DNA from 3 places in the Candidatus Thiodictyon syntrophicum genome. Region 3 is predicted to be linked to each of the others. Evidence: riboswitches for the same ligand, from Rfam matches in the RefSeq annotation. Region 3 holds a riboswitch; each other region holds the start of a gene.
The links. A riboswitch is a leader RNA that binds a small molecule or an ion and turns the genes downstream of it on or off. The one in region 3 is predicted to bind cobalamin.
Positions count from the first base shown of each region.

Region 1 (9,827 bases), on a different replicon from region 3:
TTGCCGACCTGCTGGCCCTGGCCGAGGCGGGTGCCGTCATGCCGCCCAAATGCACCTGGTTCGAGCCCAAGCTGGCGGATGGGGTGGTCAGTCTGGTCCTGGACTGATCGGCCGCAAACCCCCTTGCCCGGTGTCGTTAGCGCGGCTATGATCAGTGGGCCCATCCGGTCTCGCGTGATTGAATTGCCTATCCGTCATCGACGTCAGAAACAAGAAGCCTGAAATGATAAACTTGCAGGATCCCGTCCTCGACAGCGAGTTGCATGCCCTGCGCGCCGGACTGCAACGTCACCCGCTGTTCGCGGCCATTCGCGAACCGGCTGATCTGCGGCAATTCATGCAAGTGCATGTATTCGCAGTCTGGGATTTCATGTCGCTGGCGAAACGCCTGCAACGCGATCTGACCGCGCTGTCGTTGCCGTGGCTGCCGCCCACGAACGCGGAGGCCGCGAGGCTCATCAACGAGATTATCCTCGCGGAGGAAAGCGATGTCGGCCCCGACGGCGAGGCAGCCAGCCATCTGGACCTCTATCTGGGCGCGATGGCCGAAGTTGGCGCCGACACCGCGCCGTTCAGCCAGTTCATTGCTGCACAGCAACGCGGCGTGCATTGGAGCCAGGCGTTGGAGTCACCTGCTATACCTGCGGTCGCGCGCGATTTTGTACGCAGCACTCTGAACACTGCCATCAACGGTTCCACGTTGCAGACCATGGCGAGCTTCTTCTACGGTCGCGAGAGCATCATTCCTGAGATGTTTCAAGGGCTGCTGGATCACTGGGGCTTGTCGGCCGAATCAGCGCCGAGGTTCGTCTACTATCTGCGCAGACACATTCAACTGGATGCCGAGGCGCATGGTCCAGCGGCCGCCAGATTGCTCAGCGCAATTGCGGGTGAGCAGTCGGATGCGCTGCTGAGCGCACGCGCGGCGGCGCGCGAAGCACTCTCTGCTCGCCACCAACTTTGGGATGGCACGCTGCTCGCGCTAAGAGTCCCAAGCGTCAGCAGTCGGGCCCCCACTCGTCCGGTAGCATACGCATGAAGTTTCACGTTTCGTTGTTTGCTCTGACGCCGGCACTGACAGCTTGCGCGGGCGGCGCCGATGCGCCACCGGCCGCTTGCGCATCTGTGCCCTGCATCCGGGATCTGGAAGCCGAATCCTGATCCGGGCAATTCCGGGCACAGTTTGGCTAACGGCCATGAAGGGGGGTCGACACCCCGGAACATGGCAGTTGCTTGTGGGAGCGGCCTCCGGGCGCGATGCGGCGCCGCGGCGAACTCCGATGCCGCGTTCCCTGCGCGGCTCGTCGCGGCTGAAGCCGCTCCCACAGGGTTCCCGCCGGACTTTCACGGTAACCCGTGGGGAGGGTCGATGCACGGGGATCTAGGGGGAATCGGGCCGCGGTGTGTCCGCGTCGCGGCGTCATCCAGCACCATTGATTTCTAAGTTGAGTCGCTCGCTTGCCCCCGCCGCCATGCCTGGCTTATCCTACCGTCTCACTTTGGGTGCCCCGCGGTGCGACCGTGCCGCGGGGTGAAACGGGAAGTCCGGTGACCGCGGGCGCGCTTGCGCGGCCGTGTACTCCGGCGCAGCCCCCGCTGCTGTAAGCCTGACGGGATCGCCACACGCCACTGCGCGCCTCACGCGCGGGAAGGCGGCGCAACCCCGGATGAGGGTGAGCCAGAAGACCGGCCCAGGGCGTGAACTGGTGTGAGCCCCGGGGTGCGGGCCCGAGCTGATCAGGTTGCCGATTGGGCCATTGCGGCCCGCCGGCAGACCGCCTTGCGCTCCAACCCCTGTCTGCCGCGACCAGCGTCGCCGGCCTGCCGTCCCGGCGGGCCGGGCGCACGCATCGCCCGTCCCCGCTTATCACCTCGGATTCCAACTACCGTCACGAGGTTCATCATCATGTCGAGCGCCCCCGGCCCCAGCCGCCTCGCGCGGGCGTTCGCCGCCGCCCCAGTGCCGCGCCGCCGACGGGTCTACCTGTCGGCCCGCGCCTGAGCGGGGCTCGCGCCATGGGCAGCGTATGGTTCGTCGGCGCCGGGCCCGGGGACCCGGACCTGATCACGGTCAAGGGGCGCCGACTGGTGGAGCAGGCGGGGGCCATCCTCTATGCCGGCTCGCTGGTGGACGCGGCGGCGACCCGCTTCGCCCCGCCCGGCTGTCGGCTGCAGGACTCGAAAGCCATGACCCTGGAGCAGATCGTCGCGTGGCTCGCCGCCGCGGCCGGTGAGTGCGAGACCGTGGTGCGCCTGCAGACCGGCGACCCGGGGCTCTACGGTGCCCTGACCGAGATGACCCGCCCCCTGGACGCGGCCGGCATCCCCTGGCAGGTGGTGCCGGGCGTCACCTCCGCCATGGCCGCCGCGGCGGCGGCCGGGGAGAGTTTGACCCTGCCGGAGGTCACCCAGACGGTGATCCTCACCCGCACGGCCGGGCGCACCCCGGTGCCGGAAGGCGAGTCGCTCGCGTCCCTCGCCGCCCACCGCTGCACCCTGTGCATCTATCTGTCGGCCACCCTGCTGCCGGAGGTCCAAGAGGCCCTGGGCGCCGCCGGCTGGCCCCCGGACGCGCCCATCCTGGTGGTGCAGAAGGCGAGTTGGCCGGGTGCCGAGCAGATCGTGCGCGGACGCCTGGACGACATCGACCGGCGTTGCCGCGACTTGGGCATCGCCTCCCAGGCCATGATCATCGCCAGCCCCACCCTGGGCGCCCGCCACTGGCCCGAACTCACCGCGTCCAAGCTCTATGACCCGGGCTTCGGGCACCGCTTCCGGCGGGCCGCCGGCCCGGCGCCGGCAGACGATTGTCCGCAAATGAACGCAAATGAACGCAAATAAGATGGACGATACAACCCTGTTGCTGGTCGGCCACGGCTCCCGCTTCCAGGGGGGCAATGCCGAGACCCTGCGGTTCGCCGAGTTGTGGCGGGCGCGCCATCCGGATTGGCGCATCGCGACCTGCTTCATCGAGTGGGACGCGGTGCTGCTGGACGCCGGCCTGGACCTGGCTGCCCGCGAGTCGCGCCGGGTGCTGGTCATTCCCTTCATCCTCAACGCCGCCGGTCATGTGAAGATGGAGATCCCGGCCGCGGTCGCGGCGGCCCGGGCGCGTCACCCCGGGGTGGACTTTGCCGTCGCACGGCATCTCGGGATGGGGCCGGAGGTCCTGGGCCTGCTCCAGGGGCGGCTCGACGGCCTGATGGATGGGCTGGCCCGGCCCGACCCCCGCACCACCGGGGTCATACTCCTGGGGCGCGGGTCCTCGGACGCCGGGGCCAACGGGGAACTGGCGCGTCTGGCGCGCTGGTTGTTCGAGGCCAACCACCACGACCTGGTGGATCTGGCCTTCACCGGCATTGCCTGGCCGCGGCTGGAGACCGCGGTCCAGCGCCAGGCGCGCCTGGGCATGACCCAGATCGCCATCCTGCCGGTCTATCTCTTCGCCGGCCGACTGACCGAGCGGATCAGTGCCCAGGTCGGACGGCTGCGCACCCATTATCCCGGGGTCGCCTTCGCCCTGGCGGACTACTTCGGCCAGGACCCGGCCATCTTCGACCTGCTCGACGCCCGCGCCCAGGGACTGGACCAGCCCGCCGGCCTGCTGCTGGAGTGCGACGGCTGCAAATACCGCACGGCGGCCGAGGGCCTGCACCTGCACGGCCACGACCACACCCGGATCGCCCCGGCCCTACCAGTCGACCCCATGACCGCGCATCTCGAGGCGCCAGGACACCCATGAACAGCCCCGCAGCCCCGTCTGTCACCGCCCAAGTCACCCGCGCCGGCCGGGCCATCGAGGACGAATCCTTCGCCATCATCGACGCGGAGGCCGGTCCCCACCCCTACGACCCGGGCCAGTGGGCGGTCGTGCGGCGTATGATCCACGCCAGCGCGGACTTCGACCTCAACGGCCTGACCGCCTTCCATCCGCGGGCGGTCGCGGCCGGGCTGGCGGCGCTGCGCCGGGGCGGTCGGCTCCTGGTGGCCGACGTGGGGATGATCCTGGCCGGTCTCTCGCCCGCCCGGCTCGCCCGCTTTGGGCTGCGTCCCTATCAATTCATCGCCGACCCGGACGTGATCGCGCAGGCCCAGGCTCAAGGCACCACCCGCGCCGTGCAGGCGATGCGCAAGGCCCAGGCCATGGGGCTCCTGGACGGCGCTATCATCGGCATCGGCAACGCACCGACCGCCCTGCTGGAGGTCCTGCGCCTGATCGCGGAGGAGGGGGTGCGCCCGGCCCTGATCATCGGAATGCCGGTGGGCTTCGTCTCGGCGGCGGAGTCCAAGGCGATGCTGGCCGAGGTCACGGAGGTCCCCTGGGTGTTGGTGCAGGGGCGCAAGGGGGGGGCTACACTGGTGGTTGCGGCCATCCATGCCCTACTGGCATTGGCGGCAGGGCCTGACGAACCGGTCGCTTGATCCGCTATCCGCAGGAGCCCGTAGGGTCCGCTGTGCGGACCAGCGATCTCGCGGATGGCAGGGTGGCCAATATTACGATCAAGGCCGTTCAGGCGCCACAATGCATTCCGGCGAAGCTCATGCTGCAAGAATTTCAAGATATTTCTGGCCAATCGTTTCACGACGCGTTTCAGGCTTGGCGTGCCGCGAACCCGAATGGGACGCTCCTGAACCTGGATACGCAGACCAAGGCGAAGCTCCACGGTTCACAGTGTCAACACTTCGGATCAACAAATTGGTCGGCTGAACCAGATACCGGACCTTACTCGCTTACCCGGAAGCGAAAGGTACTTGGCGCCGGAGCTGGCTCACTCGCAGACTGGGCACGCAACAATGGCGTCGAGGTTCGTCTTTGCGTCCACTGCAAATCCGACGGTTTCGTGTCAGAGGCCGATTTGAAGGCCATTCCAATCGCGCAGCAGGCTGCTCCGATGTCAGTCACGCAGGTAGTTGAAGCGGTTGAGGGTCGCGTTCGCGAAGTTCGTTCCCTCCAACATGGACGCAATGCGAGCCTAAGAACCGCGGCGCTCGCCAGAGCGAAGGGGGTTTGCGAGGGTTGCACCGTGGACTTCTCCCGTCTATTGGCAGGTCGTGGCGTGCGAGTGCTTGAGGTACACCACAAGAATGCCATATCTTCGCGCACGGAACCGAGTCTCACCAAAGTCGAAGAGTTAGCTGTACTGTGCCCAAACTGCCATGCACTGGTACATCTCGATGCTGACCCGCCGAGGCCGGTCGAGGACCTGCGCGCAATGTACGCCTTGGCGCAGACGTGAATCGCGATTCATCGCTGAATCGCAGCTGACCCTGCAATGCATGATTCTACTTGGGAGATGAGTTACCTCGTTCCCACACGGCCAGATTGTGAAAGCCGATGAGTGTTATGACCGCCCGATCCTTCGCTGAGAGCAATATTGCGGTGGATGCGCTAGATAGCGATCCGCTGCGGCGCGATTTCCGGATGGCAGGATGACCGACGGCCATAAGACGCGGCCGCGGGCACCCAAAGGCGACGCCCGCCGCGGTCGCGGCGATCGGACCGGCTTCACCACCGGGGCCAACGCGGCGGCGGCGGCGACCGCGGCGACGCTGGGGCTGGTCCAGGGCCGGGTGCCGGAGTCCGTGGACTGTCTGCTGCCCAACGGCCAACGGGTCGTCTTTGCCATCTGCCAGGGACAGGCGGCGGGCGACCTGGCCCAAGCGGTCTCCATCAAGGATGCGGGCGACGACCCGGATGCGACCCAGGGTGCCCACCTGACGGCGCTGGTGCGCCGCCTCCCCGGGGAGGCGGGCGCGGTGCTGTTGCGGGGCGGTGCCGGGGTCGGGGTCGTGACCCGACCGGGGCTGGGGCTGGAGGTAGGCAGCGCGGCGATCAATCCGGTGCCGCGGCGCAATATCGCGGAGAATGTCCGGGCCGCGGGCGCGGCGCTGCTGGCGGCGGGGGACGGGCTTGAGGTGACCATCGCGGTCCCGGGCGGGGAGGCGATGGCCCGCAAGACCCTGAACGCCCGGCTCGGTATCCTGGGCGGGATCTCGATCCTGGGGACCACCGGGATCGTGCGGCCCTATTCCACCGCGGCCTTTCGTGCCGCCCTGGTCCAGGCGGTGCGGGTGGCGGCCTTCCAGGGGCAGACCACCGTCGTCTTCACCACCGGCGGGCGCACCGAGAAGGGGGCGATGGCGGCGCTCCCAGGATTGGCGGAGGTCTGTTTCGTGCAGATGGGCGATTTTGTGAAGGCGGCCTTTACCAGTGCGATCAAGCTGCGGATGCGGCACCTCATCGTCGGGGCCATGGTGGGGAAGCTCACCAAGATGGCCCAGGGCTTGGCGGTGACCCATGCCTGGCGCGCCCCGCTGGACCGGGACCTGATCGCCGCGGTGGCCGCCGAGGTCGGGGCCCCGCCGGATCTGGTGGCGCAGATCCGCGTGGCGGCGACCGCCCGCTTCGCCGCGGAGCGTCTGGAGGCCCTGGGGCTTGCGGTGCCGCTGCATCGGGTCGTGGCCCTGCGGGCGATGGAGAGTCTGCGCCGCTGCTACCCGGGGCCTTATCGACTGACGCTGCTGGCCTGCGACTTCGCGGGTCAACCGCTGGTCAGCGTTGGAGACGACGTCGATGACTGAGACCTGCACCCTGATCGGGATCCTGGACGACGGTTGGCCGGGCTTGGCCGACGCCGCACGGGCGCGGCTGACCGCGGCGGGGTGCGTGATCGGCGCCGCCCGGACCCTGGACCTGGTCGCATCTCGGCTGGCCCCGGGTGCCAGGCAACTGCCGATGGACGGCGCCCTGGCCCAGGTCCCGGGCTGGGTGCGTCAAGCCTGGGCGGAGGGGCTGAGGGTTGCCGTGCTCGCCACGGGTGACCCGCTCTGCCATGGTATCGGCGGGCGGCTGATGGCGGCCTTGGGGGCGGCGGCCATTGAGGTCCTGCCGGCCCCGTCCACCCTGCAACTGGCCTGCGCGCGCCTCAAGGTGCCCTGGCAGGGCGCCCATATCGCCTCCTGCCACAGCGCCGGGTCGGGCGAGTGGGAGCCGGGGGCGACCCCGGCCCATGCCCTGTACCAGGTGGTCCAGGCTGTGGCCCAGTACCCGCTGGTGGGGGTCTTCACGAGCCCCGAGAACGGGCCGGACCGGATCGCCCGGGCGCTGCTGACGGTGGGCTACGGGGAGGAGATCAGCCTGTCGGTCGCCGCCCGTCTCGACTGTCCGGACGAGGCGCTGTTCCCGGATCTCAGCCTGGAGGAGGCGGCCGGGCTGGAGTTTGCAGGGCCCAATATCGTCATCCTGGAGCGGGGGCTGGAGCGAGGTGCGGCCGGCAAGCCTGGTCGCGGCGGCGCGGGTGTCGCGGCGGGACGCCGCTCCCACATGGTAGGGTCCGACCCGGTCTTTGGCCTGGCGGATGGCGACTTCGCACAGCAGCGGCCTCGGGTAGGGGAGGGTGCCGGGCTCATTACCAAGCTGGAGGTGCGGGCAGTCAGCCTCGCCAAGCTCGCCCTGCGGCCGGACAGCCTGGTCTGGGATATCGGGGCCGGCTCCGGGGCCGTCGGTCTGGAGGCCAGCCGGATCAGTTATGCGGGTCACGTCTGGGCGATCGAGCGCGCCGCCGCCCAGGCGGCGGACGCGCGGGCCAACGCGCGGCGCCTGCGCGCCGGCAATTACAGCCTCTATGAAGGCGAGGCGCCGGCCGGTCTGGACGCCTGGCCGGACCCGGATGCGGTCTTCATCGGCGGCTCGGGCGGGGGCCTGGAGGCGCTGATCGAACTTGTCGCCGGTCGGCTGCGCCCGGGCGGGCACCTGGTGCTGAATTTGGTTACGCTGGAGAATCTGGCGACCGCCACCGCGGCCCTGGACCGGGCCGATCTGGCCTGGGACCTGATCCAGCTCGCGCTGGCGCGCAGCCGGCCGATCCGCGGCCTGCACCGGCTGGCCGCATTGAACCCGGTCTGGATACTGACCGCCGCTCGCCTTCCGAATGATGAAGATTTATTGTCCGCAAATAAACGCAAATGAACGCAAAAAAAGACCTTGATATCGTGATCGGCCGCCGGTGCACGGGGCGCCGAGCGACTGACACAGGCGTGACACCGCCGGAGACACTGCGTAGGATGGGTAGAGCGCAGCGAAACCCATCGTTTTCGCGCACCTCAAGCGTTGATACAGAGCGGGCCTGGAGTGCTGTCATGAGGACGAGAACTGGGCATGTTGATGGCACAGCTTCTCTGCCTGTTTCTTATTTGCGTTCATTTGCGTTCATTTGCGGACTAACCCTCTTCATCCTGTCAGCGGAAGCGCCCCATGTCTGATTCTTCATCCCGCCCGCCCGGTTGCCTGATCGGCGTCTCGCTCGGCCCCGGCGACCCGGGCCTCATCACCCGCCGCGCCTGGGAGGTCCTGCAGTCGGGGGGGCGCTGGGTCTATCCGGTCAAGGGCAAGGACGCGGCCTCCTATGCCCTGGACATCGTGAGCCGGGCGGGGTTGGCGGTGCCGGCGGATGCGGAGTCACTGCATTTTCCCATGACCAGCAACCCCGAGATCCTGGCCCTGGCCTGGACCCGCGCCGGGGTGCGCTGTGGCGAGCTGCTCGCCGAGGGGCGGGACCTGCTGTTCCTGGTCGAGGGCGACGCCTCCACCTATTCCACCTTCGGCCACCTGGCGCGGGTGGTGCGCGGCCTGGGGGGCGCGGTGGAGGTCATCCCCGGGGTGCCCTCCTTCAACGCCGCCGCCGCCCGGCTCGCCGTGCCCCTGGTGGAGGAGGACGGGACCTTCGCGGTGATCCCCGCGGCCTATGGCATCGAGGTCATCGAGGGGTTGATCGACGCCTTCGACACCCTGGTCCTGCTCAAGGTCAAGCCCCTGCTCGATCCCCTGCTGGACCTGCTGGAGCGGCGCGGGCTGACGGCGCACGCCTGCTTCGTGGAGAAGGTCGGCACCCCGGACGAGCGGGTGGTGACCGGGGTCGGCATCCTGCGCGGGGAGCGGGTCAATTATCTGTCGCTGCTCTTGGTTCGCAACCCCGGGCGGGTGCGCGGGGACTTGGCGCGGGGGTGCTCCGGGACCCGGCAGCCCTTACCCATGCCGGTGATCGAGGAGGATTAATAGCGAATGAATCCGAAGCGGATTGCCGTGCTGGCCATCACCCGCCCGGGTGTCGCCCTGGCGGGGAGGCTGGTCGCGGCCCTGCCGGGGGCGCACCTGTTCGTTCCCTCCGCCCTGGGTTCGGTGGCCGCGGTCGCCGCCCCGGGTGCCCACACCGGTCACGATGGGCCCACGCGGGACCTGATGCCGGGCCTGTTCGCGGACTGGGAGGCCATCATCGCCACCTTCTCCCTGGGCGCCTTGGTGCGGCTGATCGCCCCGCACCTGCGCGATAAATACCGGGACCCGGCGGTGCTGGCGCTCGACGAGGCGGGGCGCTTCGTCATCCCGGTCCTCTCCGGCCACCTGGGCGGGGCCAATGCCCTGGCGGGGCACGTCGCGCGGGTCTTGGGGGCGACCGCGGTGCTGACGACCGCCTCGGACGTGCAGCAGACCCTGGCCGTGGACCTGCTCGGGCGCGAACTGGGCTGGACCCTTCAGGCAAGTTCCGCGGACCTGCTGCGGGCGAGTGCCGCGGTGGTCAACGGGGAGCCGGTCGCCCTGGTACAGGAGTCCGGCAGCCCGGACTGGTGGCGCGGTCATGCCAATGGCCGCGACGGGCCGCTGCCGCCCAACCTGCACTGCCTGGACCCCGGTAAGGCGTTGGACTCAGGCGGCTATCGCGCCCTGCTCTGGATCGGCAGCGGTACCCCCCCCGCGAGCCTGACCGCGGGGTTCGGTGGTCCGGTGATCGTCTACCTGGCTCAAGAAAGTACGTTAGTACGTTAGTACG
Region 1 covers NZ_CP020372.1:212,418-222,244, reverse strand. Annotated here, with positions in the region: partial or broken gene THSYN_RS32205 (DUF1015 family protein) at 1-107, shown strand, start outside; gene THSYN_RS32200 (DUF3050 domain-containing protein) at 179-1,039, shown strand; cobalamin riboswitch at 1,485-1,709, shown strand; gene cobM (precorrin-4 C(11)-methyltransferase) at 2,017-2,841, shown strand; gene THSYN_RS32190 (sirohydrochlorin chelatase) at 2,843-3,742, shown strand; gene THSYN_RS32185 (precorrin-8X methylmutase) at 3,739-4,422, shown strand; gene THSYN_RS34635 (HNH endonuclease) at 4,419-5,237, shown strand; gene THSYN_RS32180 (cobalt-precorrin-5B (C(1))-methyltransferase) at 5,431-6,582, shown strand; gene cbiE (precorrin-6y C5,15-methyltransferase (decarboxylating) subunit CbiE) at 6,575-7,969, shown strand; gene cobI (precorrin-2 C(20)-methyltransferase) at 8,255-9,055, shown strand; gene THSYN_RS32165 (cobalamin biosynthesis central domain-containing protein) at 9,062-9,823, shown strand.
Region 1: another riboswitch for cobalamin. It lies ahead of cobM (precorrin-4 C(11)-methyltransferase); the one in region 3 lies ahead of THSYN_RS19145 (energy-coupling factor ABC transporter permease).

Region 2 (9,827 bases), on a different replicon from region 3:
CGGAGCGCGCACGACGTGATGAACGCATTCAAGAGCCCAGTGAGCCGTCTGGCCAACCTGTTCCAGCGGTCACGTGATGCCTGGAAGGCGAAAGCGTTGGAGCGGCAGCAGCGCCTGCGGGCCGCGGAGGTCAAGATTCGGGATCTGGAGCACAGCCGCGCGCAGTGGAAGGCGCGTGCGCTAAAGGCGGAGCGTGGGCGAACGGGCGCCGAAGAGGCCGCGGCGCCGGCGGCTGACGAACCAGTGGATGAGCCACCACAGCTTGCGCTGTCCCCGCCGGTCGGCCATCACTATTCGGTCATGGTCATGCAGTTGACCATGCGGCTGTATCTGCACGCGGGGCTTGGCAGTCGCGGCGTGGCGCGGGTCTTGAATCTGTTCGGCGCGACATTCCCGGTGGCGGCGCCAGCCCACACCACGGTGCTGAACTGGATCTATCGCTGCGGTCTCGCGATCCTCAATCGCCAACCGGAATGGCGCACGGATTGGATCTACGTCGCTGATCATACCATCGCCTTGGGGGCATCCAAGTGCCTGGTAATCCTGGGTATTCCGGTGAATGCACTGGCTCGGAGCGGTTACAGTCCGGGTCACGGCGCCATGCAGGTGCTGGCCGTGGAGATCACCACACACAGCACGGGGGCGTGGGTCGCGAACGTGCTCAGGCGCGTTGCGCAACGCACCGGTCCCCCGGTCCAGATCGTTGCCGACCACGGCAGCGACCTGCGCAAGGGCATCGCCTTGTTTCAGGAGCACGCCACTGCCTGCGTCTATACTTATGATATTTCTCATCTGATCGCGACGCTGCTCAAGGCCGAGATGGGCCGGGACGCGCGCTGGGAGTCCTTGCTGGCGCACTGTCGCAACGCCTGGTCAGCCTTGCAGCAGACCGATCTGGCCTTCTTGCTGCCGCCTCGGCAGCGCCTCAAGGCGCGTTTCATGAATCTGGATGTCCAGGTGCGGTGGGCACAACGGCTCCTCGCCTACCATGATCGCGGCGACTTCAGCGCGATCCGCGCGCAATACGTCCTGAAGTGGCCGGCATGGGAGCACCTGTGCGCGCGGTTCGGCGCCGCCCGGGCGCACCCATTGCGGGCCATCGTCGGCATTCGCTATCCCGACCGGGCGGCTTTTTGCCAGGCACTGCAGACACACTCAGACCTCGAGAGTGATACGCTCGACGATGTGTTCTGGCAGCAAGCGGACGCTGGGTACAGCCGCTTCCTTGACGGCTTTGCCTGGCTACTGTCCTACCGGGATGACCTGGTGGATTACGCGCAAATGATGGCGCAATCCAAGCTGATTCAGTCGCACCTCAAATCCAAGGGCCTCCAGCGGGGCTCCCAGGAATCACTCCAGGCCACGCTGCCACCGCAGTCAACGCTCACCCCACGCACGGCGGCCTTTACCCAACAGATGCTCGCGAAGGTGGCAGTGGAAGCCGCCAAGATCCCGACTGATAATGTCTGGCTGGCATCCTCCGATATCATCGAATCGGTCTTCGGGAAATACAAATGCTTCACCGCCAGGGGGCCACTCAAGGAGATCGGCAAGCTGCTGCTTGCGATTCCTGCCTTCATCGCCGACCTGGCGACTCCGTTGATTCGGGAGGCGATGGAATCGGTGCGTACGATTGATGTCGAGCACTGGGCGCAAGCGCATATCGGTGCGTCGATGCTGGCCCGGCGTCGGCATGCTCTCATTGATTCGTTATCAAACACTAAAACTGTATGAAGATAATTTGTGAAATAGGTCCGATATTGAACACCCTAGGGTGTGCCCTTTTCAGAGGCATTTTCCCCAACTTGTCGGGCCAATCACACAAGAAAAGTGTAAACATGAAGACGCGCAGTGTTCGCAAAGTGTTCGTGACATAGGAAAGGGACACGGCATGTAGCCTTGGGGGGCAGTTCAGATGTAGGGTTTGCGTGATATATCAGTGAGCGCGAATATTAGTAGAACTTGATGCGATTGCCCTGGCGGCCTGCCCGTCCCGCTGGTCAACGAGCGGCGATTATTGCCTGTTGAATCATTGACCCGCCAACCCGCCCGCACCACTAGACCTCTTTGACAACAGCACCCTGGGTATCCGCGCATGCACCGACGTCAGATTCTGCAAGCCTTCGCGATGGGCGCCACGCTGAAGGTCACCGGCGGACTGGCCGACATCATCGGCGAACCGGGCAAACTGGCCCCGGCGCCGCCGCCGGCATCCGCAACGCCGACCAAGACCGAGGCTTGGCTCGCGAATCTGGGACCCTTCGATGATAGGAGGCCGCCAGTACCGGCGTGTATCGCGCTGGGTCCGGAAGCGGATGCGGTGATCGATACCCTGCGCGTCCGGGCCAGGGCGTCCTGGGACGCCGCCAGTCACATGACCGGCTGGGATATCGACTGTTTCCGAACTGGCAGGGATGATCCGGCGGGACTCGATCGCTGGATCGAGACGCGCCTGCGTCCCTTCGATTTTATCGCGCTGGTGGTCGATGCCAACGACCCCGCGACGCGCGCCCAGGTACCCGGTTGGGTGGACCGCCTGGCCGGACTGAAGGAGGCGGCCCTGCGCATCGCGTTCATCGTCGGCGACGACGCCCGCGACCCCGACGCACCTTGGCGCGCCCCCCTGCACTCAGCCCTGGATGGCGTGTTCGATATCGGTCCCCAGCGGGGGGTCCTGCGCGCCGCGGCGATCACCACCCATGTCGATGGCCTGCTGATGCTGTCGCGTACCTCGATTGGCTATGATGTCGCCGATATCCACAAGGTGCTGAAGACGGGTGTGAGGCTGCGCACCGGTGCGACACTCTGGAGTCGCGAGTCCCGCCGCACGGGTGCGTTCCGGCGGCTCTGGACGCAACTGGATGTGGGGCCTGCCGGCGGGGTACTGGCATGGCTGCACGGCGGGTATGATAGTTCCATGTCTGACTTCAATTGGTTAAACGATCAACTCACCGAACATCTGCCGGATACGGGTACCCGCTTAGCGGTGATCTACGGGCATCCCGAGTGGCCGACCGGCCGGCGGGTGTTGGGGCTGACCTGGATAGGCCCTGACCAGACCAGTGCCACCCATCCTTCGAGGATCTGAGCCCATGCCCCCGTCCTACCAAATCATCGCTTCCGATCAGTCCTGGATCGAAGGTGAGGCCCTGCGGCCGGTGCTCACCTACAAGGTCAGGCGTCCAGCCCATCGTCAACCGGGAGCGCGCAAACCGCGGCGCGGTCGGCCGTGAGCGGGGACGCGCCGACCCTGTGGCTGCAACTCTCCGCCGGGCGCGGCCCGGCCGAGTGCGAATGGGTGGTGGGGCGCCTGGTCCCGCTGCTGATCCGGGATCTCAGCGAGCATGGGCTCACTGTGGCGGAAGTCGCGCGCACGCCCGGCGAGCATGGCGGCGATGCCCGTTCGATCCTGCTACGGGCCAGTGGCACGGGGGCGGCGGCGCAGGTCCGCAGTTGGTTGGGGACCATCCAGTGGATTGGCGCCAGCCCCTACCGGGCGCATCACCCCCGCAAGAACTGGTTCGTCAGCGTGGCCGCCTTCGCGGAACCCGCCGCCGACCACTGGGATAGTACGGCGGTGCGGGTCGAGACACTGCGCGCGAGCGGTCCCGGCGGACAGCACGTCAACCGCACGGAGAGTGCCGTCCGGGTCACTCATCTGCCGACCGGGCTCCACGCCATTGCCCAGGAAGAGCGCTCGCAACTCCTGAACCGCCGGCTCGCGCTCGCCCGGCTGGCGAGTCTCTTCGCTGAACGTGCCGAAACCAAGGCGCGCGAGGGCGGCACCGCGCGCTGGCAACAGCACACCCGGCTGGTCCGCGGCAATCCGGTTCGGGTCTATCGCGGGCAAGAGTGGGTGCCTGTTGTCACGGGCAGGTGCGGACAGTCCTGTGTCTGATCATCGGTTACTGATCGGCGTGAATCGCGTGTTGGCAGTGACGATCAACCAGACCGACCGCACCGTGGTGTTCACGTACTCCCGTACTCCCGTACTAACGTACTTCTTAAAGCGTCAGCGAGGCGCGTCCACTCGTCCTCGCTCCCGGGCAGGCCGAAGCGCACGGCGAGCGGCGCCTCAAAAAGGCGGGTCAGGATGCCGGCGCGGGCCAGGTGTTCATGGAGCAGGGGGGCCCGCACGGTAGGGACCCATTGAAACAGGGCGCAGCCGCCCTGCGGCGGGAGACCGTGGCGGGTGAGGAGCGCCGCAAGCCGGGGGCCGGCGGCGGCGAGGTGTGCGCGGGCCGCCGCCTGCCAGGCGTGATCCTCGAGGGCCTTGGCGGCGACCCAGCGGGCCGGGGCGGCGATGGTCCAGGGGCCGAGCTGGGCGGCGAGCGGTTGGGTCAGCGCCGGGTCGGCCAGCACGAAGCCGACCCGGGCCCCGGCCAGCCCGAAGAATTTGCCGAGTGAGCGTAGCAGGATCAGGCCGGGCAGCGGTCCAAGGTTCGCCAGGCTTTCGCCCGGGGTCGCGTCCATGAAGGCCTCGTCGATCACCAGCCAGCCGCCGCGCTGGGCGAGCACCCGGCGCCAGCGCAGCAGGTCCGCGCGCGCAAAGCGCGCCCCGGTCGGGTTGTTCGGATGGATCAGCACCAGCACGCCCAGGTCGGGGAGGGCGGCCTCGATCATCGCCACCGGCAGCAGTTGCACCGCGTGTCCGGTCCGCCGCCAGGCGTGGGCGTGTTCGCCGTAGCCGGGTGCGATCACGCCGACCCGTCCGGGCGGGCGCAGCCGCGGCAGGGCCTGGATCGCGGCCTGGGAGCCGGCCACCGGCAACAGTGCGCCGGCCCCGCCAGTCCAGTCGGTGCCGTAGTAGCGCGCCGCCGCCTGCTCCAGGTCGTCGTCCTCCTCCGGCAGGCGCTGCCAGAGGTCCGGCACCGGCGGGACCGGCCAGCCCCGGGGGTTGATGCCGGTGGAGAGGTCCAGCCAGTCGGCGAGCGGTATCCGGTAGCGCGCGGCGGCGGCCCGCAGCCGCCCGCCGTGGGGCAGCAAGGTACCCGGACCCATGTCGTTACCCATAGCTCCGGAATCCTCTCACGCAGACACGCAGACCCGGAACATACAGGGCTGGCGACAAGTCCACGGGATGGAGCCTCGTCGTGGTCGTCGATGGTTGTACATCAAGCATTTCCTACTTTGTGTCTCCGTGTCTCCGTGAGAGAAATTCTTCTTCTTGGCCGATAGGTCAAGGTCCGGTCAGGCCCAGGCTGATCGCTCATGGCGTCGGCACCGCCCGGCCCCAGGTGTCCTGGTACACCAGGTCCGCCATGGGCCGGCGCCGGTCCCAGCCCAGGGTCTCCAACATCGGTTCCGGATAAAAGGCGTCCACATGCCCCAGGCAGAGCACGGCGATGGTGCGGGCGCCCGCGGGCAGCCCCAGCAATTGATCGAGCCGGACCGGGTCATAGATCGACACCCAGCCCATCCCCAGCCCCTCGGCGCGGGCAGCCAGCCATAGGTTCTGGATGGCGCAGGCGGCCGAGCACAGGTCCATTTCGGGCATGGTGCGGCGGCCGACCACATAGGCCTCGCGCCCCTCGGGCAGGGCCACGACCAGCAACTCGCCGCACTCCAGGATGCCCTCCAGCTTCAGGCCGCGGACCAGCTCGGCGCGCTCCCCGCAGGCCTGCGCCGTCCGTCCCTGCTCCTCGCGGGTCAGGGCATGGATGGCCAGGCGCAGCTGCGGGTCCTGGACGCGGATGAAGCGCCAGGGCTGCATATAGCCTACGCTCGGGGCCTGATGGGCGGCCGCGAGCAGGCGGGCGAGCACGGCCTCGTCGACCGGGTCGGGCTTGAAGTGACGCATGTCGCGCCGCTCGTAGATGGCGCGGTAGACCGCGGCGACCTCGGGGTCGGGATATCGGTGGCTCATGGTAGAAACAGCCGGGTGGCGGCGCTCGGGTTGGAAGGGAAATAGAGGTGCAGATAGGACGCGGTGAGTCGGCCCAGCCGATAGACCGACTCCGGGGCGCCGTGTTCGCGCAGGGCCCGGGAGCGGGCGATGGGTTCCAGTGCGATCTGCGCGTGCGAGTGGTGGAAGGTATGACCGCGCAGTTGACCCTCCGGCAGGCTGACCCCCTGGAGCCCCAGGTTGGCCAGCCGCGGCTGCATCCGCGCCTGGCCCGGCAGGAGGCCGACCATGGGGGCCGGGTCGCCCTCCACGGCGGCCAGGGTGTCCAGCAGATACAGGAGTCCGCCGCACTCGGCCAACAGTGGGCGCCCCGCCGCCTGATGGGCCCGAATGGCGGCCTTCATGGCCCCATTGGCGGCGAGCCGGTCCAGATACAGTTCCGGGTAGCCGCCCGGCAGATAGAGCGCATCGCAGGCGGGCAGCGCCGCGTCCGCCAGGGGCGAGAAGAAGCAAAGGTGCGCCCCCGCGGCCTCCAGCGTATCCAGATTGGCCTGATACAGAAAGGAAAAGGCCAGGTCCCGGGCCACGGCGATGCGCCGGCCCGCGAGTGTGCGGGCGGGCGGCGGCGGGTCTGCCGCCGGGCGGAAGGCGACGGGGGCGGGCAGGTCAGCAAGCGCGGACCGGGCCAGTGCGTCGGCGATCCGTTCCAGCCGCGCGTCCAGGTCCGCCACCTCGTCGGCCTGCCAGAGTCCCAGGTGACGGTGGGGCAACTCCAGCCCCGGGTCCCGTGGCAGGGTGCCCAGGAAGGGGAGGTCCGCCGGCAGCTTCGCGGTCAGTGTCGCCGCATGACCGGCGCCGCCGACCCGGTTGGCCAGGACCCCGGCGGTGGTGAGCCCCGGGCGAAAACGGGTCAACCCGAAGGCCAGGGCGGCGAAGGTCTGGGCCATGGCGGCGGCATCGATCACACACAGGAGCGGCAGCTCGAAGCGGGCGGCGAGATCCGCCCCGCTGGGTTCGCCGTCATAGAGACCCATGACACCTTCGACCAGGATCAGGTCGACCGCGCGCGCGGCGCGGTGCAGCAGGTCCCGGCAGTGGTCCTCGCCGCCCATCCACAGGTCCAAGTTATAGACCGGGGCCCCGGCGGCGCGCGCGAGGATCATGGGGTCCAGGAAGTCCGGTCCGGTCTTGAAGACCCGCACCCGGCGCCCGAGCCGGCGCTGGAGCCGGGCGAGTCCGGCCGTGACGGTGGTCTTGCCCTGACCGGAGGCGGGGGCGGCGATGAAGAGTGCCGGGCACGAGACTGACATGAAAAACCCACCGGATTGCAGACGGCGGCGGGCGGGGGCAGAGACAGGCGCGGACGCAAAGCGCGCGTGCGCGCCTCGCGGGCACCGTGCAATTGCCCACCGCAATGCCGGATCGATCACCGCGTGGGTGACCGCTTGAGGCCGGTCTCCGGGCTCACGAGCGGCCTGCGAGCGAGCAGGCACCGGGCGGATCGCCTTCCCGCGTGGTCACGCAGTGGCTGGCTACCCGGGGGCACCGGATAGGATCCGCCGCAACTCGTCTACCGTTGCGGGGGCAGCGCCGGGATGGCACACCGTGCGAGCGGGGTGGGCACCGGCTTCCCGTTTCATCCCTTGGGGCGCGAAGGCCAGCGGGACACCTGAAGCGGACTGAAGTCTACGCTGCCCGGGTGGCGCCGGGCAAGGTGTGCGGTGCCCCTGGGTGCGCTCAGAACTGATGTGGTGACCGAGATCCCGGGTACGCTGTCCTGGTCGTTGTCGTTGTCGTTGTCGTTGTCGTGATCGGATTGTTCGATTACGACAACGACAACGAAAGCTTGGACCGGCCGCGCCCCAACACCGCCGCCGGGTAGGTATAGTGACCGCTATGACCCCGAGCGAACCCCCTGCCATGCCCCTGATCGCCCCCTTCGCCGGCCTGCGCCCGGCCCCCGGTCGTGCCGCCGAAGTCCTCGCTCCACCCTACGATGTGCTGGACCGGGCCGAGGCGCTGGGACTCGCGGCCGAGCGCCCCTGGAGCTTCCTGCACCTGTCGCGCCCGGAGATCGACCTGGCGCCCGGCGTCGACCCCCATAGCCCGGCGGCCTATGCCCAGGCTGCTGACCAGTTCGCGCGGATGCGCGAGGCTGGTCTGCTGGTGCGCGATCGGCAACCCTGCTACTACTGCTACCGGTTGAGCCGCGGCGATCAGATCCAGACCGGGCTGGTCGTCGCGGCCTCGCTCGCCGCCTACGGGGCCGGGCGGATCAGGCGCCACGAGGTCACCCTCGCCGACAAGGAAGACGACCGGGTGCGGCAGATCGCGGCGCTCGGCGCCCAGACCGGCCCGGCCTACCTGATCCACAACCCCAGTCCGGCCATCGACGACACCCTGGCCGCGGTCGCCCGCACGACCCCGGCGCTCGACAGCACCATCGCGGACGGGACCTGGGATGGGGTGCGGCATCAGATCTGGGTCGTCTCGGACCAGGGGGCGATCGAGCGACTCACGGCCGGTTTCGAGGCCCAGAAGCGGCTCTATATCGCCGACGGTCACCACCGCACCGCCGCCGCGGCGCGCATCGGCGCGGCCCGCCAGGCGGCCAATCCGGACCACCCCGGGGCCGAGGCGAACAACCGCTTCCTGGCGGTCAGCTTCCCGGCCGATCAACCGCGGGTGCTGGCCGTCAACCGGTTGGTGCGCAACCTCCAGGGCGGGGACGCCGCAACCTTCCTGCGCCGGCTGGGGGAGTGCGGCGCGCTGGTGCCGAGTGCCGCGCCGGTCATGCCCGGCCGGCGCGGTGAATTCGGTCTCTACCTGGACCGCGCCTGGTACCGGCTGACCTTGAATCCCGATTGCACCCGGTCGGCCGAACTGCGGCTGGACCCGGCAGCACGCCTGGACGTGCGCCTGCTTCAGGACCAGGTCCTGGCCCCGCTGCTCGGCATCGCGGACCCCCGCCAGGACCCCCGGATCGGTTTCGTCGGCGGCATCCGGGGTCTCCCCGGGCTCATGCAGCAGGTGGACGGCGGGGCCTGGCGCCTGGGGTTCTCGCTCCACCCGACCGCCCTTGTCGACCTGCTGGCCCTGGCCGAGGCGGGTGCCGTCATGCCGCCCAAGTGCACCTGGTTCGAGCCCAAGCTGGCGGATGGGGTGGTCAGTCTGGTGTTAGATTGATCCTTGAGGTGACGGGGCGGGCGCTCTGCGGCCGTGCGCTCGTCGCATCGCTTGACGTGCGTCTTATCTGACGTACGAATCGCCAACTCGCCGGTCTGGCCGAGCCCCGCGCATTGACCGCGTGGTTCGAGCAATGGATAGCCGTCGCGGCCCGGGGGCCGCTCCTACCGTAGGAACGGTCCCCGGCCGCGACGGGTTGCCGCAAGGGCGCATGGCCTGAGTTATGATCGCGACCCGGCCGCGCGGCAGCAGCGGGAGGTTCTTAGGGGGCTGGGTGACGAACATAATAATGATCGAAATACTCCAGACACACACCGACCAATCGCGCCGCGTCACTGCCCGCGAGTAACTGCTGCAACTCATCCTGGATCTCTCGGGTGGCCGCGAGCGCCTTGCGCTCCCACACGTTCACCTCGATGTCGTGGATCAACCGCCCCAGATGGGCCAACCCCGGGCCCTCGAGTCGGTAGTGCTTGAGCAGTGTTTCAAAGGTCGAACTGTCGTGGTAGCGGCGGAATGTGGCATCGGGCGTGTCGAACGCGATCCCCGACGCGATGGTTTCGCCGCGCGGGTAGAAGCGGAAGACGGCGCCGGGATCGATGTGGCGTTTGATCAGCCAGATGGACGCGCATTTGTCGGGCTCGAAAACATCCCAGGTGGAGTAGACCTGGCCCTCCCCGCCGGCCGGTTCGGCGGCGGCGCAGCAAGCCAACAGCCACAAGCTCAGCAATCCGCTTGGCCAACCACGCAGGCTTCGTACCATTCGAGTAAGTCCGACTGAGTAAGAGAGGCGACT
Region 2 covers NZ_CP020372.1:246,654-256,480, reverse strand. Annotated here, with positions in the region: gene THSYN_RS32345 (hypothetical protein) at 19-1,734, shown strand; gene THSYN_RS34645 (hypothetical protein) at 2,096-3,088, shown strand; gene prfH (peptide chain release factor H) at 3,230-3,898, shown strand; gene cobD (threonine-phosphate decarboxylase CobD) at 3,970-5,013, opposite strand; gene bluB (5,6-dimethylbenzimidazole synthase) at 5,210-5,866, opposite strand; gene THSYN_RS32310 (cobyrinate a,c-diamide synthase) at 5,863-7,155, opposite strand; cobalamin riboswitch at 7,278-7,533, opposite strand; gene THSYN_RS32305 (DUF1015 domain-containing protein) at 7,742-9,031, shown strand; gene THSYN_RS32300 (chromate resistance protein ChrB domain-containing protein) at 9,294-9,752, opposite strand; gene THSYN_RS32295 (ABC transporter ATP-binding protein) at 9,755-9,827, opposite strand, start outside.
Region 2: another riboswitch for cobalamin. It lies ahead of THSYN_RS32310 (cobyrinate a,c-diamide synthase); the one in region 3 lies ahead of THSYN_RS19145 (energy-coupling factor ABC transporter permease).

Region 3 (9,827 bases):
CTCGTTGACATAGAAGGCCGGGTCGATGATGCCGCCGGTGAGCTGGATGGTGTTATCCGCGGCGATCTTGAAGGTGTGGGCGTACCAGGCCTCCAGGAGATAGCTGCGGTCGCGCCCGTTGATGTCCTTCACGCCGTCCTCCAGGTCCGCCGACCAGGGCGCGAGGACGAAGGGGGAGTTTTCGTCGAGTCCGTTGCCGGCCGCGAATCCGAACTTGACGAAGAACTGGTCCTGCTCGGTCGGGTTGTAGAACAGTTCCGGCTGGAAGGCCATGGCGCCCCGGCACAGGTTCTCCGAGTCCGCGAAGCCTGAAACCTGTTGGCACTGGAAGGCCCCCGCCAGAAGGCCCCCGATGGTGAGCTTGTCGTTGACGTCGTAAGCGCGGGCGCCGCCGGTCGCGGTCACGGCGAGCGCCAGGGCCATGAGAGATGCCGGGTATCGGCGGGCTGAGTTGCAGTCGTACATATGCGTGGATTCGTCGTCCGGTGCCTGAAGGGTTGCCGGCACCGACCGCCCTCGCGGGGGCGAGCCGAAGCGCCGAGGGCGAAGATAACACGAAAGCAAAATTTGTGTTACCCCTTGCGGCTTCCGCAAGGGGCCCGGGCGCGCGGCCGGGCCGGGGGCTTGACCCCAATGCCATTAAGTCAAGCGCCGACGGTGCGGCCTGTCGTTCCCACGCTCCGCGTGGGAATGCCGGGCGGGCGCTCCGCGTCCGGTCTTGGCGCTGGACGCGGAGCGCCCGCACTTGCTCCCACGCAGGAGCGCTCTTCGTTATACACAAGTGTCACCGGCTCAACGTAAGTCTATGATTTTATGATGTGACGGCATTTTTTGGTACGCGTGACGAAGCTCGTAAAAACAGATACTTACGGACTTCTGTATAAGGTGGAGCGCAGGAGCGTGGGAGCCAGAATGGCTTAACTTAATGGCATTGGGCTTGACCCTGGGTCCGCGACTGTCGCGGCTCCGGCAGTCGATGCCCCTTGACCGTGATCAGGTCCCGGTCGCCGCGCCCGGCGCCGACGAACCACACGCGACCCTTGGGTCAGGCTGGGGCGGGCAGGTCGACGCAGTGGCGCAGCAACGGGCGTTCGGCATAGGGGCGAATGACCGTGACCAGGGACCAGGTGACCAGCGGCTCGAACATCACAATGACGAGATAGGAGGAGGCGAAGAGCGCCCAATCAGCGAGCGGCGTCGACTCACCCTGGAGGAGCCAGAAGCCGACCATCAGTGTGACCCCGGCGTAATAGACCCCATCCAACTTGAGGATGGTTGCGATAGTGAGCCGACTGAAACGCTGGCCCAGCGTGTAATGCACCGCCATCAACGGAATCACGAGGGACAGGGTATTCACACCCAAGTTGATCAGATCGGCCGGCTCAAACAACAGCCCCTGCAACAGCAGACCCAGACCGAAGCCAAACAGGGTGGGGATGAAGCCGAGGATGAGATACATCGGCATTGCACCCACGAAGTGCAGTTCCGATGGGCCGACCGGCATGTGGAACGACTGCATGAAGAGCGAGAAGAACAGCGCTGCGAGCAGGGTCCGCAGGATCAGCGTCGGCTGCTTGATCAAAGACGGCAGGTAGGCGGAGAGCACGCCAACGGCGGCCAGGTTGGCGACGGCGACCTTAGCGGCCGGCAGAAATCCAGGTTCGATATGCATAGCGACAGACCTCGTAGAGTAGGCAACACGAGGCGTAAGTCAGGGGTGGCCGATGTGCCTGCCGGCGCGCCCGACAACGGGCCCGCCGGCGACGAAAGCCGCGGCTAATAGGGCGGCCGGCACCACGTCGGCGGTGTGCGGAGGGCCCCATAGGCTCAAGCCCCACCCCGGGGCTCACACCAGTTCACGCCTTGGGCCGGTCTTCTGGCTCGCCCTCATCCGGGGTGACGCCGCCTTCCCGCGCGTGCCGCGCAGTGGCATGTGGCGATCCCGTCAGGCTTACAGCAGCGGGGGCTGCGCCGGAGTGTGCGGTCGCGCAATCGCGCCCGCGGTCACCGGACTTCCCGTTTCACCCCGCGGCACGGTCGCACCGCGGGACACCCAAAGCAGGCTAAAAAGGATACGCCAGGCAAGGCAGGGGCGACAAGCGAAACGAGGAATCCGTTCCAGGCCGCCGTCGCTAGCCGTCCCCGCTGGCGGCGGCGTGCGATCTTATGAGACTCGCTTCTCACTTGTGAGACATGATACTCTATTCTCAGTTGTGGTCAACGGGGGCACGGCATGAGCTACTCCACGCGGCAACGCGAGGCGATTCTGAACACCTTGCGGCGGGCGGACCGCCCCCTGACGGCGCAGGAAATTCGGGCGGGGGCGAATCACGACAGCGCGGGGATCGGGTTGGCAACGGTGTACCGCGCCCTGAAGACCTTCATGGCGCGTAATGAGGTCCTGCAGGTCGAGATTCCGGGCAACCCCCCCTGCTACGAACCGGCCGACCGCGGGCATCACCACCATGCCGTGTGTGAACAGTGTCGGCAGGTCTTCGACCTGCCCGGCTGTGTGCAGGGACTCGATGCCCTGGTTCCTCACAATTTCCGCGTCCAGCGGCACGACATCACGCTGTACGGGGTCTGCGCCGGGTGCGATGCGGCGGCGGCCGGATGAACGCGCCGTCAGCGTCGTTGCGTCAAGTCTCGCCAAGCGTCCAATCAGCGCGCGTGTTCCCGGAGCAGCAGATGCAGACCCACACCCACACCCTGCCCTTGGCCCATAAGGGGACCACCCCGCCGGGGTCGCCGCCCGGTCGCGAGCCGACCGCGCTGACCGGGATCCAGGACCCGGCCCGGAACCTGGCCCTGTGGCGACGCAACCTCGATCCTGAGCTCGTTGCTGAGCTTGCGCGCCTGCCCCGGCTCGCTGCCCAGTCCGCACGCGCCCGCCTGGCACCCGCGGCGGACTGGGACGCACGGCGGCGGGCCGTCGCCGCCCTGCTCGCGGACCATGGCCTGGACGCCTTGGATCTGCCCGCCTGGACGGCCGATCTCCTGGACCTGCTCGAGCGCTTCCTGCGTCTGGCTCCGGACTGGCCGGTGAAGCTCCGACTGGAGGTCGTCAACGATGACGCCTGCCGCCGCTTCCATGTCGACCGTACCCGTCTGCGCCTCATCTGCACCTATCGGGGACCGGGCACCGAATGGCTCGACGACGGCCAGGTGGACCGGGAGGCCCTGATGGGTCATCTGCCCAATGAGTCTATCCTCCGCCACGGGCACCCGGCGCGGATGGAGGCTGGCTGGGTTGGGCTGATGAAGGGCGAGCTCTTCCCTGGCAACCAAGGGCTGGGGCTGGTGCATCGCTCGCCGCCTATCCTCGACACCGGGGAGACCCGGGTGCTGTTTTGCCTGGACGGCTGAGGGGATGATGACCGCCGCCCGCACACTTGCACCGCCAGCCGTCGGCGTCGGGACCGTCTATTGGGCCGAGGGCTTGGCGGACCTGGTCGCGGTCTTCGAGCCGGAGGTCCAGATCCTGCTCCATCCCCGCCCGCCTGACCCGCAGATCGCGGCCTATCTGGATTCGGCGGATTCCAGGCGACTCGGATTCCGGCGGGTCTTGGACCACGCCCGGAGCCTCGTCGGGATCGGTCCGGCCGCCCCGACCTGGCCCGATCTGCCTGGGCGCGAGGCCCTGCTTGCGGACATCCGGCACCTGTGCGAGGTCTACCGGGAGCTCCTGGGCTGCGAGCGTCTGGGGCTGCGTTTCGAGTCCCTCAATGGGGCCATGTGCCCGGGTTTCCACCGCGACCACACGGGTATCCGACTGGTCTGCACCTATCGCGGACCCGGTACCGAGTGGTTGGAGGCTGAAGGCGAGGACCCGCAACCGCATCCGCGGCCCGGCGCCGCGCGGTCCTTTGCAGCCCCGGCGGATGCGTCCGCTATCGGCCGCGCACCCGCCTTCGCGCTGGTCTTGCTCAAGGGAAGCCTCTGGCAGGGCAACGCCGGTCGCGGGGCTGTCCACCGCTCACCGGTGCCGCCACCCGGGGGCGGCAGCCGCTATCTCCTGGCCCTGGATGCCCTGTGGTGAACCTTGCCCCCGCAGCGAAGCGCACGCGCCAGCGCCATTTGCCCAAGTCGCCAACCACACCAATGGGACACCGGGTATCCTACCATGCAACGACCTCTTGCCCTCAAGGACGGGGAGCGGCTGTTCGGGGCCTTTCCGGCCACCCAACGCCGGCGCGCCCAATTCGCCACCGCCACGGGCCAGTGGGGCTTTGATCTGACCGCAGCGCACCCGCGCTTCGAGCGATAACCAGGAGACTGCCATGACCTTGATCCAATTCGAGGCATTACCGCCGACAGCGCCGGGCCAGTCGAGCGCCGACGGCCCGGCAATTCACCCTGCCGGGTCCCCGCCGGCCGGCCAGTGAGGGCACCGGCGCCCGGCCCACGGCGGACCGTTTTCTGGCATCAAAAGGGCGGCACCGGCAAGACCACGCTCGCCATTGCCTATGCCGTCCGTCTGGCCATGGACGGCCACCGGGTCCTGCTGATCGACACCGATCCCCAGGGCACCGCCACCGCCTGGGGTGAGCGCTTTGCCGCGCGCTGGGGCCTGGTCGTGCGCGGCGCGTGCGGCGCCGCGATCTGGCGCAACCTCGCCGACCGGATGCCAGGTTTCGACCACCTGGTGCTCGACTGTCCCCCGACCATTACGACCGCGACCATGGACACCCTCATCGGCGCCGATCGACTGATCATCCCGGTGCGCCCCGCCATGCCGGACCTGTGGGCGTTGGAGGACGTGGCGCAGATCCTCGCCGATCTGCGCGCCGGTGCCGCGGCACCCCGCACCCGGGTCGTCTTCAATCAGCATCGCGGCGAGGACCTGAGGCCGCTCATCGGCGCCGTCGTCGGGCTCGGCCTTGAAGTCCTGCCCGCCCCCATCGCGGCGGCACCGGCCTGGTCGGCCTTGTTTTCCGGGGGCGTGCCACCGGTCGGCCTCGCCGCCTTGCTCGACGCGGCGGACTGATACCCGGGTGCGCCGCGGCGGCACCCCAACGCAAGCGCAACCGCTGCGCCTTGGGCTCGGGCGGCGATCCTTGCTATTGCCCGCCCTCCCGCCCGATCAGGTCCTCCGCGCTGCCCGCGTCGAAGATGCCGTCGAGCCACAGGTCCAATTGCGCGACCGGGGCCGCCTCGATGCGCCGCAGGGTCCAGTCAGGCAAGGTGCCGAAACGGCGGGTCAGTTGACGCTTGAGGGTGTCGGCCTTGCCCTCGGCCTTGCCCTCCGTCTTCCCCTCGGTCTTGCCCTCGGTCTTGCCCTCGGCAAAGATGGACTGATAGGCCATCGTTTCTTGGATAGGGGTTACCAGATTCAGCATCGCCCAGATCTCCTTCGCGGTCAGGCCGCGAAATCGCTCGAAAAACCAGAATTCCAAGACCTGCGCCAGCAAGTCGCGTTGCGCCTGCGGCAGCGGCGCGCCCTCGACCGTGCGCCACAGCGCCGGGGCCTGGGCTTGGAGTGTCGCGTCGTCCTTGATCGCCAAAGGCGCCAAGGCCGCCACATAGGGGTTGTCGGGCTCGCGCGCCAGCCAGTCGGGCAGGACCTGCTCCAGCGACACGCCAAAGGGCGTAGCCCCGGGCGCCCCGATCCAGCTCGGACAGGCCGGGCGGTCGCGCTCGCGCAGATAGATCAGGATCCCCGTGACCTCGCGCTCCGGATACTGCTCGCCGTAGAGACCAATCTTGGTCAACAGGTTATACCAGGCGCCGGGCGCGGGCTGCCCCATGAACTCGATGGCATAGACCGGAGCCTCATGCCCGTCGGGCTCGAGGATGCCGTCCAGCCGACGTTCCAATGTCTTGATCGTGAGGGAGCAGAACCGGTAGCCGCCCGCCAGGCGCAGGCCGCCGGTCAGGATGCGGAAGGCCTCGGGGCCGGCGGACAGGAAGAGATAGATGGGGTGGTCGGTTTTCATGGTGGCTCGGCAACAAGGATAGCCGGATCGGGCGAGAACCGCGGCGTCGATGATCGGCGGGGCTCATGCCGGCCCCTTCTGCGGGTCGGGCGGGGCATCGACCGGCGGGAGGCGGATAGGGCCATCGAAGCGTTCGATCTGGGCCGGGGGGGCATCGGCGAGCAGCTTGTCGCTGATCATATCGACCATGCCGTGGGCCTGGACCTCAAAGTTGTCCCGATAGAGCCTTCCGCCGTAAAGGACGTAGGCGGTCACTTCGGCACTGCCTTCCAACACGGCGACGACGCGGGGTGGCTCGAATCTGGCTTGAAAATCGGCTAAGCACGCGGGGTCGGCATCGGTGCGATTGGGTCGTGTCGAAGCCGGTCAGCGGGTGTTCGACGACGACCGGGGACTCGCCCGAGAACAGCGACACCAGACAATGCACCCGCTCGACCGGACCGACCTCGGGGGGCAGGCCGGCGAACCAGTCCGCCACCGCCCGCTCCAGGGCGCGGAGCTTCGCGTGACTGTCCAGCACCTTGAGCGGCTTGACGGTGCCGTGACCCTTGAGCGCATTGGCACGCTGGGTCAGGGCCTTGCGGCGGGCTTGCCGGTCTTTGTCCATGGTGGCCGATGGCCTGTAGTCGATGGGAGACAGAGGCGCCAAGGTTACCCGACGGTGGCCGGAATGACGATCAAGACACGACGCCCGGATCGACTGGAAAATATGAGACTCGCTTCTCACTCAAGAGACATGATACTGTATTCTCAGTTGTGGTTAACGCGAGCAACGCCCTGAGCAACGCCATGAGCTACCCCGCGCGGCAACGCGAGGCGATCGGCGCACCCGCACATCGCGCTGTGACAGAAGGCCGACAAGACCCGTATCGGAGCCGTCGCCGGCCCGCGTGGCGCCCGGTGCTCGGGCTCGTCCTGCTCTTGTTGATCGGCCAGGCGTTGGCCGGTGTCCATGCGGTGGGGCACCACTTCCAGGGCGAGTCCGACGGCTGTCCCACCTGTCACTTGGCCGGTGCCCCGGCCCTGCCGAACCCACCCCTGTGTCTGGCGCCGCCGCGCGCGACACGCGCCGCCGAGTCCCCGCTCCCGGTCCTTGCCGGTCCCCCCCGGCGCGCGCGGCGCGACCGGCACGCGCGCGCACCGCCGGTCTGACCGCCCATCGGTTTCACCGGTCGCCGCGCCCGGCAGTGGCGCGGCGGCCTTGTGTCCCCCTTTGATCGGAAGACCTCGCTATGCGTCATTCATTGCCGCAGGGTGCCTTGTGCGCGGCCCTGCTGACCCCCTTGCTCGCCCCGGACGCGGTGGCGGCGAGCACGCCGGAAATCGCCGAACTGCGCGCCACGCTGAACCAGATGAAGAACCAGTACGAGCGGCGCATCTCCGACCTGGAGTCACGCCTCGCGCGCGCCGAACGCGCGGCCAGCCGAACCGCGGACGGGGCTGTCTCCGGCACCGCGCCCGCCGCCTCCCGGCCCATGACCGCACCGAGCGCAGAACCCGTCGCAGCGTCCCCGGCCTCGACCAGCGGCCGGGTCTTGGGCGGCGGGGTCCTGGGCGCCCTGTCCTCGGGCAGCGCCTTCAACCCCCAGCTCGCCGTGATCCTGGACGGCAACTACTATCATGACGGGATCGGCGGGGCGGGCTCGGCCCTGGTGGGCGCGGCTTACCAGCCGTCTCAATTGGCCCCCCACACCCACACGGAGGAGGCCGTCGGCGCACACGAGGCCCACAGCCACGGGGCGGCGGAGAACGGTTTCAACTTCCGCGAGGCCGAGTTGTCCTTCACCGCCACGGTGGATCCCTATTTCGACGCGGCACTCTTTCTCGCCATCGACGGGGAGGGGACGGTCGAGTTGGAGGAGGGCTGGCTGCAAACCCGCGCCCTGCCGTACGGGTTGCGGATGAAGGCCGGCAAGTTCCTGAGCGACTTCGGCTATATCAATAAACAACATCCCCACCAGTGGGACTTCGTCGACCAGAACCTGCCCTATCTCAACCTGCTCGGCGCCCATGGGCTCCAGGACACCGGCGTGCAGTTGACCTGGTTGGCGCCACTGCCGTTCTACACCCTGCTCGGGGCTGAACTGGCCCAGGGCGACCAGGAGCGTTTCGGCGCCGTGGCGGATGCGGACCAGCGGGCGCTGTTGGCGGAGAACGCGGGCTATCTGGGCGAGGAGAACGAGGGACCGCGCCTGTGGACCGCCTTCGCCAAGGTCGCCCCGGACCTGCCGGAGCGGCACGCCCTGCAATTGGGTGCCTCCTATGCACGCAACAATCAACATCAGGAGGTCCAGGGCCACACCCACGCGGCCCCCGCGGCGGACGGGCAGGAGCACGCAGGCGACGCCCATGACCATGAGGCGATCGTCCATTACAACGGCCTCGCGGGATACGCCGACATCTGGGGCCTCGACCTCGTCTACAAATACGACGGCACCGGCGCCGAGGGTCATCGGGACTTCAAGTTCCAGACCGAATACCTGCGCTCCGCCAAGGACCTGTCGATCCGCTCCAGTCCCCACCCGGAGGCGCTGGGGGCGTCCCGTACCTTCACCAGCGACGGGCTCTATGCGCAGGCGGTCTACGGCTTTGCGCCCAAGTGGACCGCGGGTCTGCGCTACGACATCTTCGGGATGACCAACCAGGTCAGTGGCGGCGCGACCGACCAGGACTTCGGCTCATCGGACCGCTGGACCCTGGATATCACCTGGAATCTCTCGGAGTTCTCGCGCCTGCGCGCCCAGTATGCGAAGAACAATATCCTGGTGGAGCCGGGCGAGCGCGAGCGCTTCGACGCCTTCTATCTTCAGTTCCTGGTCAGCATGGGGAGCCACGGGGCTCACACCTTCTAGGCGACCCGGCAGCACATGAGGCAACAACACATGATCAGACGTTTTTGCGCAGCCCTGGGCGGGCTGCTGACCCTGGCCGCGGTCGCCGCCGCGCCCCCCGCGGCGGCCCTGGAGATCGTCGCCACCGCCCCGAGCCTGGGCGCACTGGCGCGCGAGATCGCCGGTCCCGGCGCCCGGGTAACCGTCCTGGCCGGGCCGCAGCAGGACCTGCATCGGCTCCAGGCCAAACCCAGCATGATGCGCCGACTGCGTGACGCGGACCTGGTCGTCGCCATCGGGGCGGAGTTGGAGATGGGTTGGCTGCCGGTCGCCATCGCCGGTGCCGCCAACCCCCGCATCCAGCCCGGCCAGCCGGGTTATTTCGAGGCCGCCGCCCAGGTGGACCTGTTGGATCGGGGCGGGTCCGCGGATCGCGCCCAGGGCGACGTACACCCGGTGGGCAATCCGCATCTCGACCTGGACCCGGTGCGGATGGCGGCGGTCGGCCAGGCCCTGGCCGGGCGTCTGGCCCAACTCGACCCGGCCGGTGCGGCCGACTATCGGGCCCGGGCGCAGGCCTTCGCGGACCAGGTGGACGCCCGGACGGCCACCTGGCAGGCGCAGTTGGCCGGGGCGCCCGGGGCCCTGCTCTATCACCGCGACGCCATCTATCTCCTGGAGCGCTTCGGCGTGCCCCTGCTCGGCACCATCGAGCCGGTGCCGGGGGTGCCGCCGACCGGTCGGCAGTTGAGCGCGCTGAAGGCGGCGCTGACGGGCCGGCGGGGCGTCATCCTCTACGCCCCCTACCAGTCGCCCCAGGCACCCCAGGCACTGGCGCGGGACCTGGGCTGGCCGGTCGTCCAACTGCCGCTGGAACCGCCGCTGGAGGCGGACGGCAAGGGCTACCTGGACCATCTCGGGCGCTGGGTCGCGGCGCTCGCGAGTGCCCGGTGAGCCGCGATCCGGCGGCCCCGCCCCGGGTCCTGCTGCGCCTGGAGGACCTGGTGGCGGGCTACGCGGCCCCGGTGGTGGGGCCGGTCTCGTGCCGCCTCCAGGCGGG
Region 3 covers NZ_CP020370.1:4,561,807-4,571,633, forward strand. Annotated here, with positions in the region: gene THSYN_RS19140 (carbohydrate porin) at 1-423, opposite strand, end outside; gene THSYN_RS19145 (energy-coupling factor ABC transporter permease) at 1,046-1,672, opposite strand; cobalamin riboswitch at 1,850-2,072, opposite strand; gene THSYN_RS19150 (Fur family transcriptional regulator) at 2,234-2,617, shown strand; gene THSYN_RS19155 (DUF1826 domain-containing protein) at 2,689-3,366, shown strand; gene THSYN_RS19160 (DUF1826 domain-containing protein) at 3,371-4,039, shown strand; gene THSYN_RS34125 (hypothetical protein) at 4,124-4,267, shown strand; gene THSYN_RS19165 (ParA family protein) at 4,382-4,987, shown strand; gene THSYN_RS19170 (DUF2887 domain-containing protein) at 5,061-5,936, opposite strand; gene THSYN_RS19175 (hypothetical protein) at 6,000-6,191, opposite strand; gene THSYN_RS19185 (DUF2946 family protein) at 6,837-7,088, shown strand; gene THSYN_RS19190 (TonB-dependent receptor) at 7,169-8,788, shown strand; gene THSYN_RS19195 (metal ABC transporter substrate-binding protein) at 8,819-9,721, shown strand; gene THSYN_RS19200 (ATP-binding cassette domain-containing protein) at 9,718-9,827, shown strand, end outside.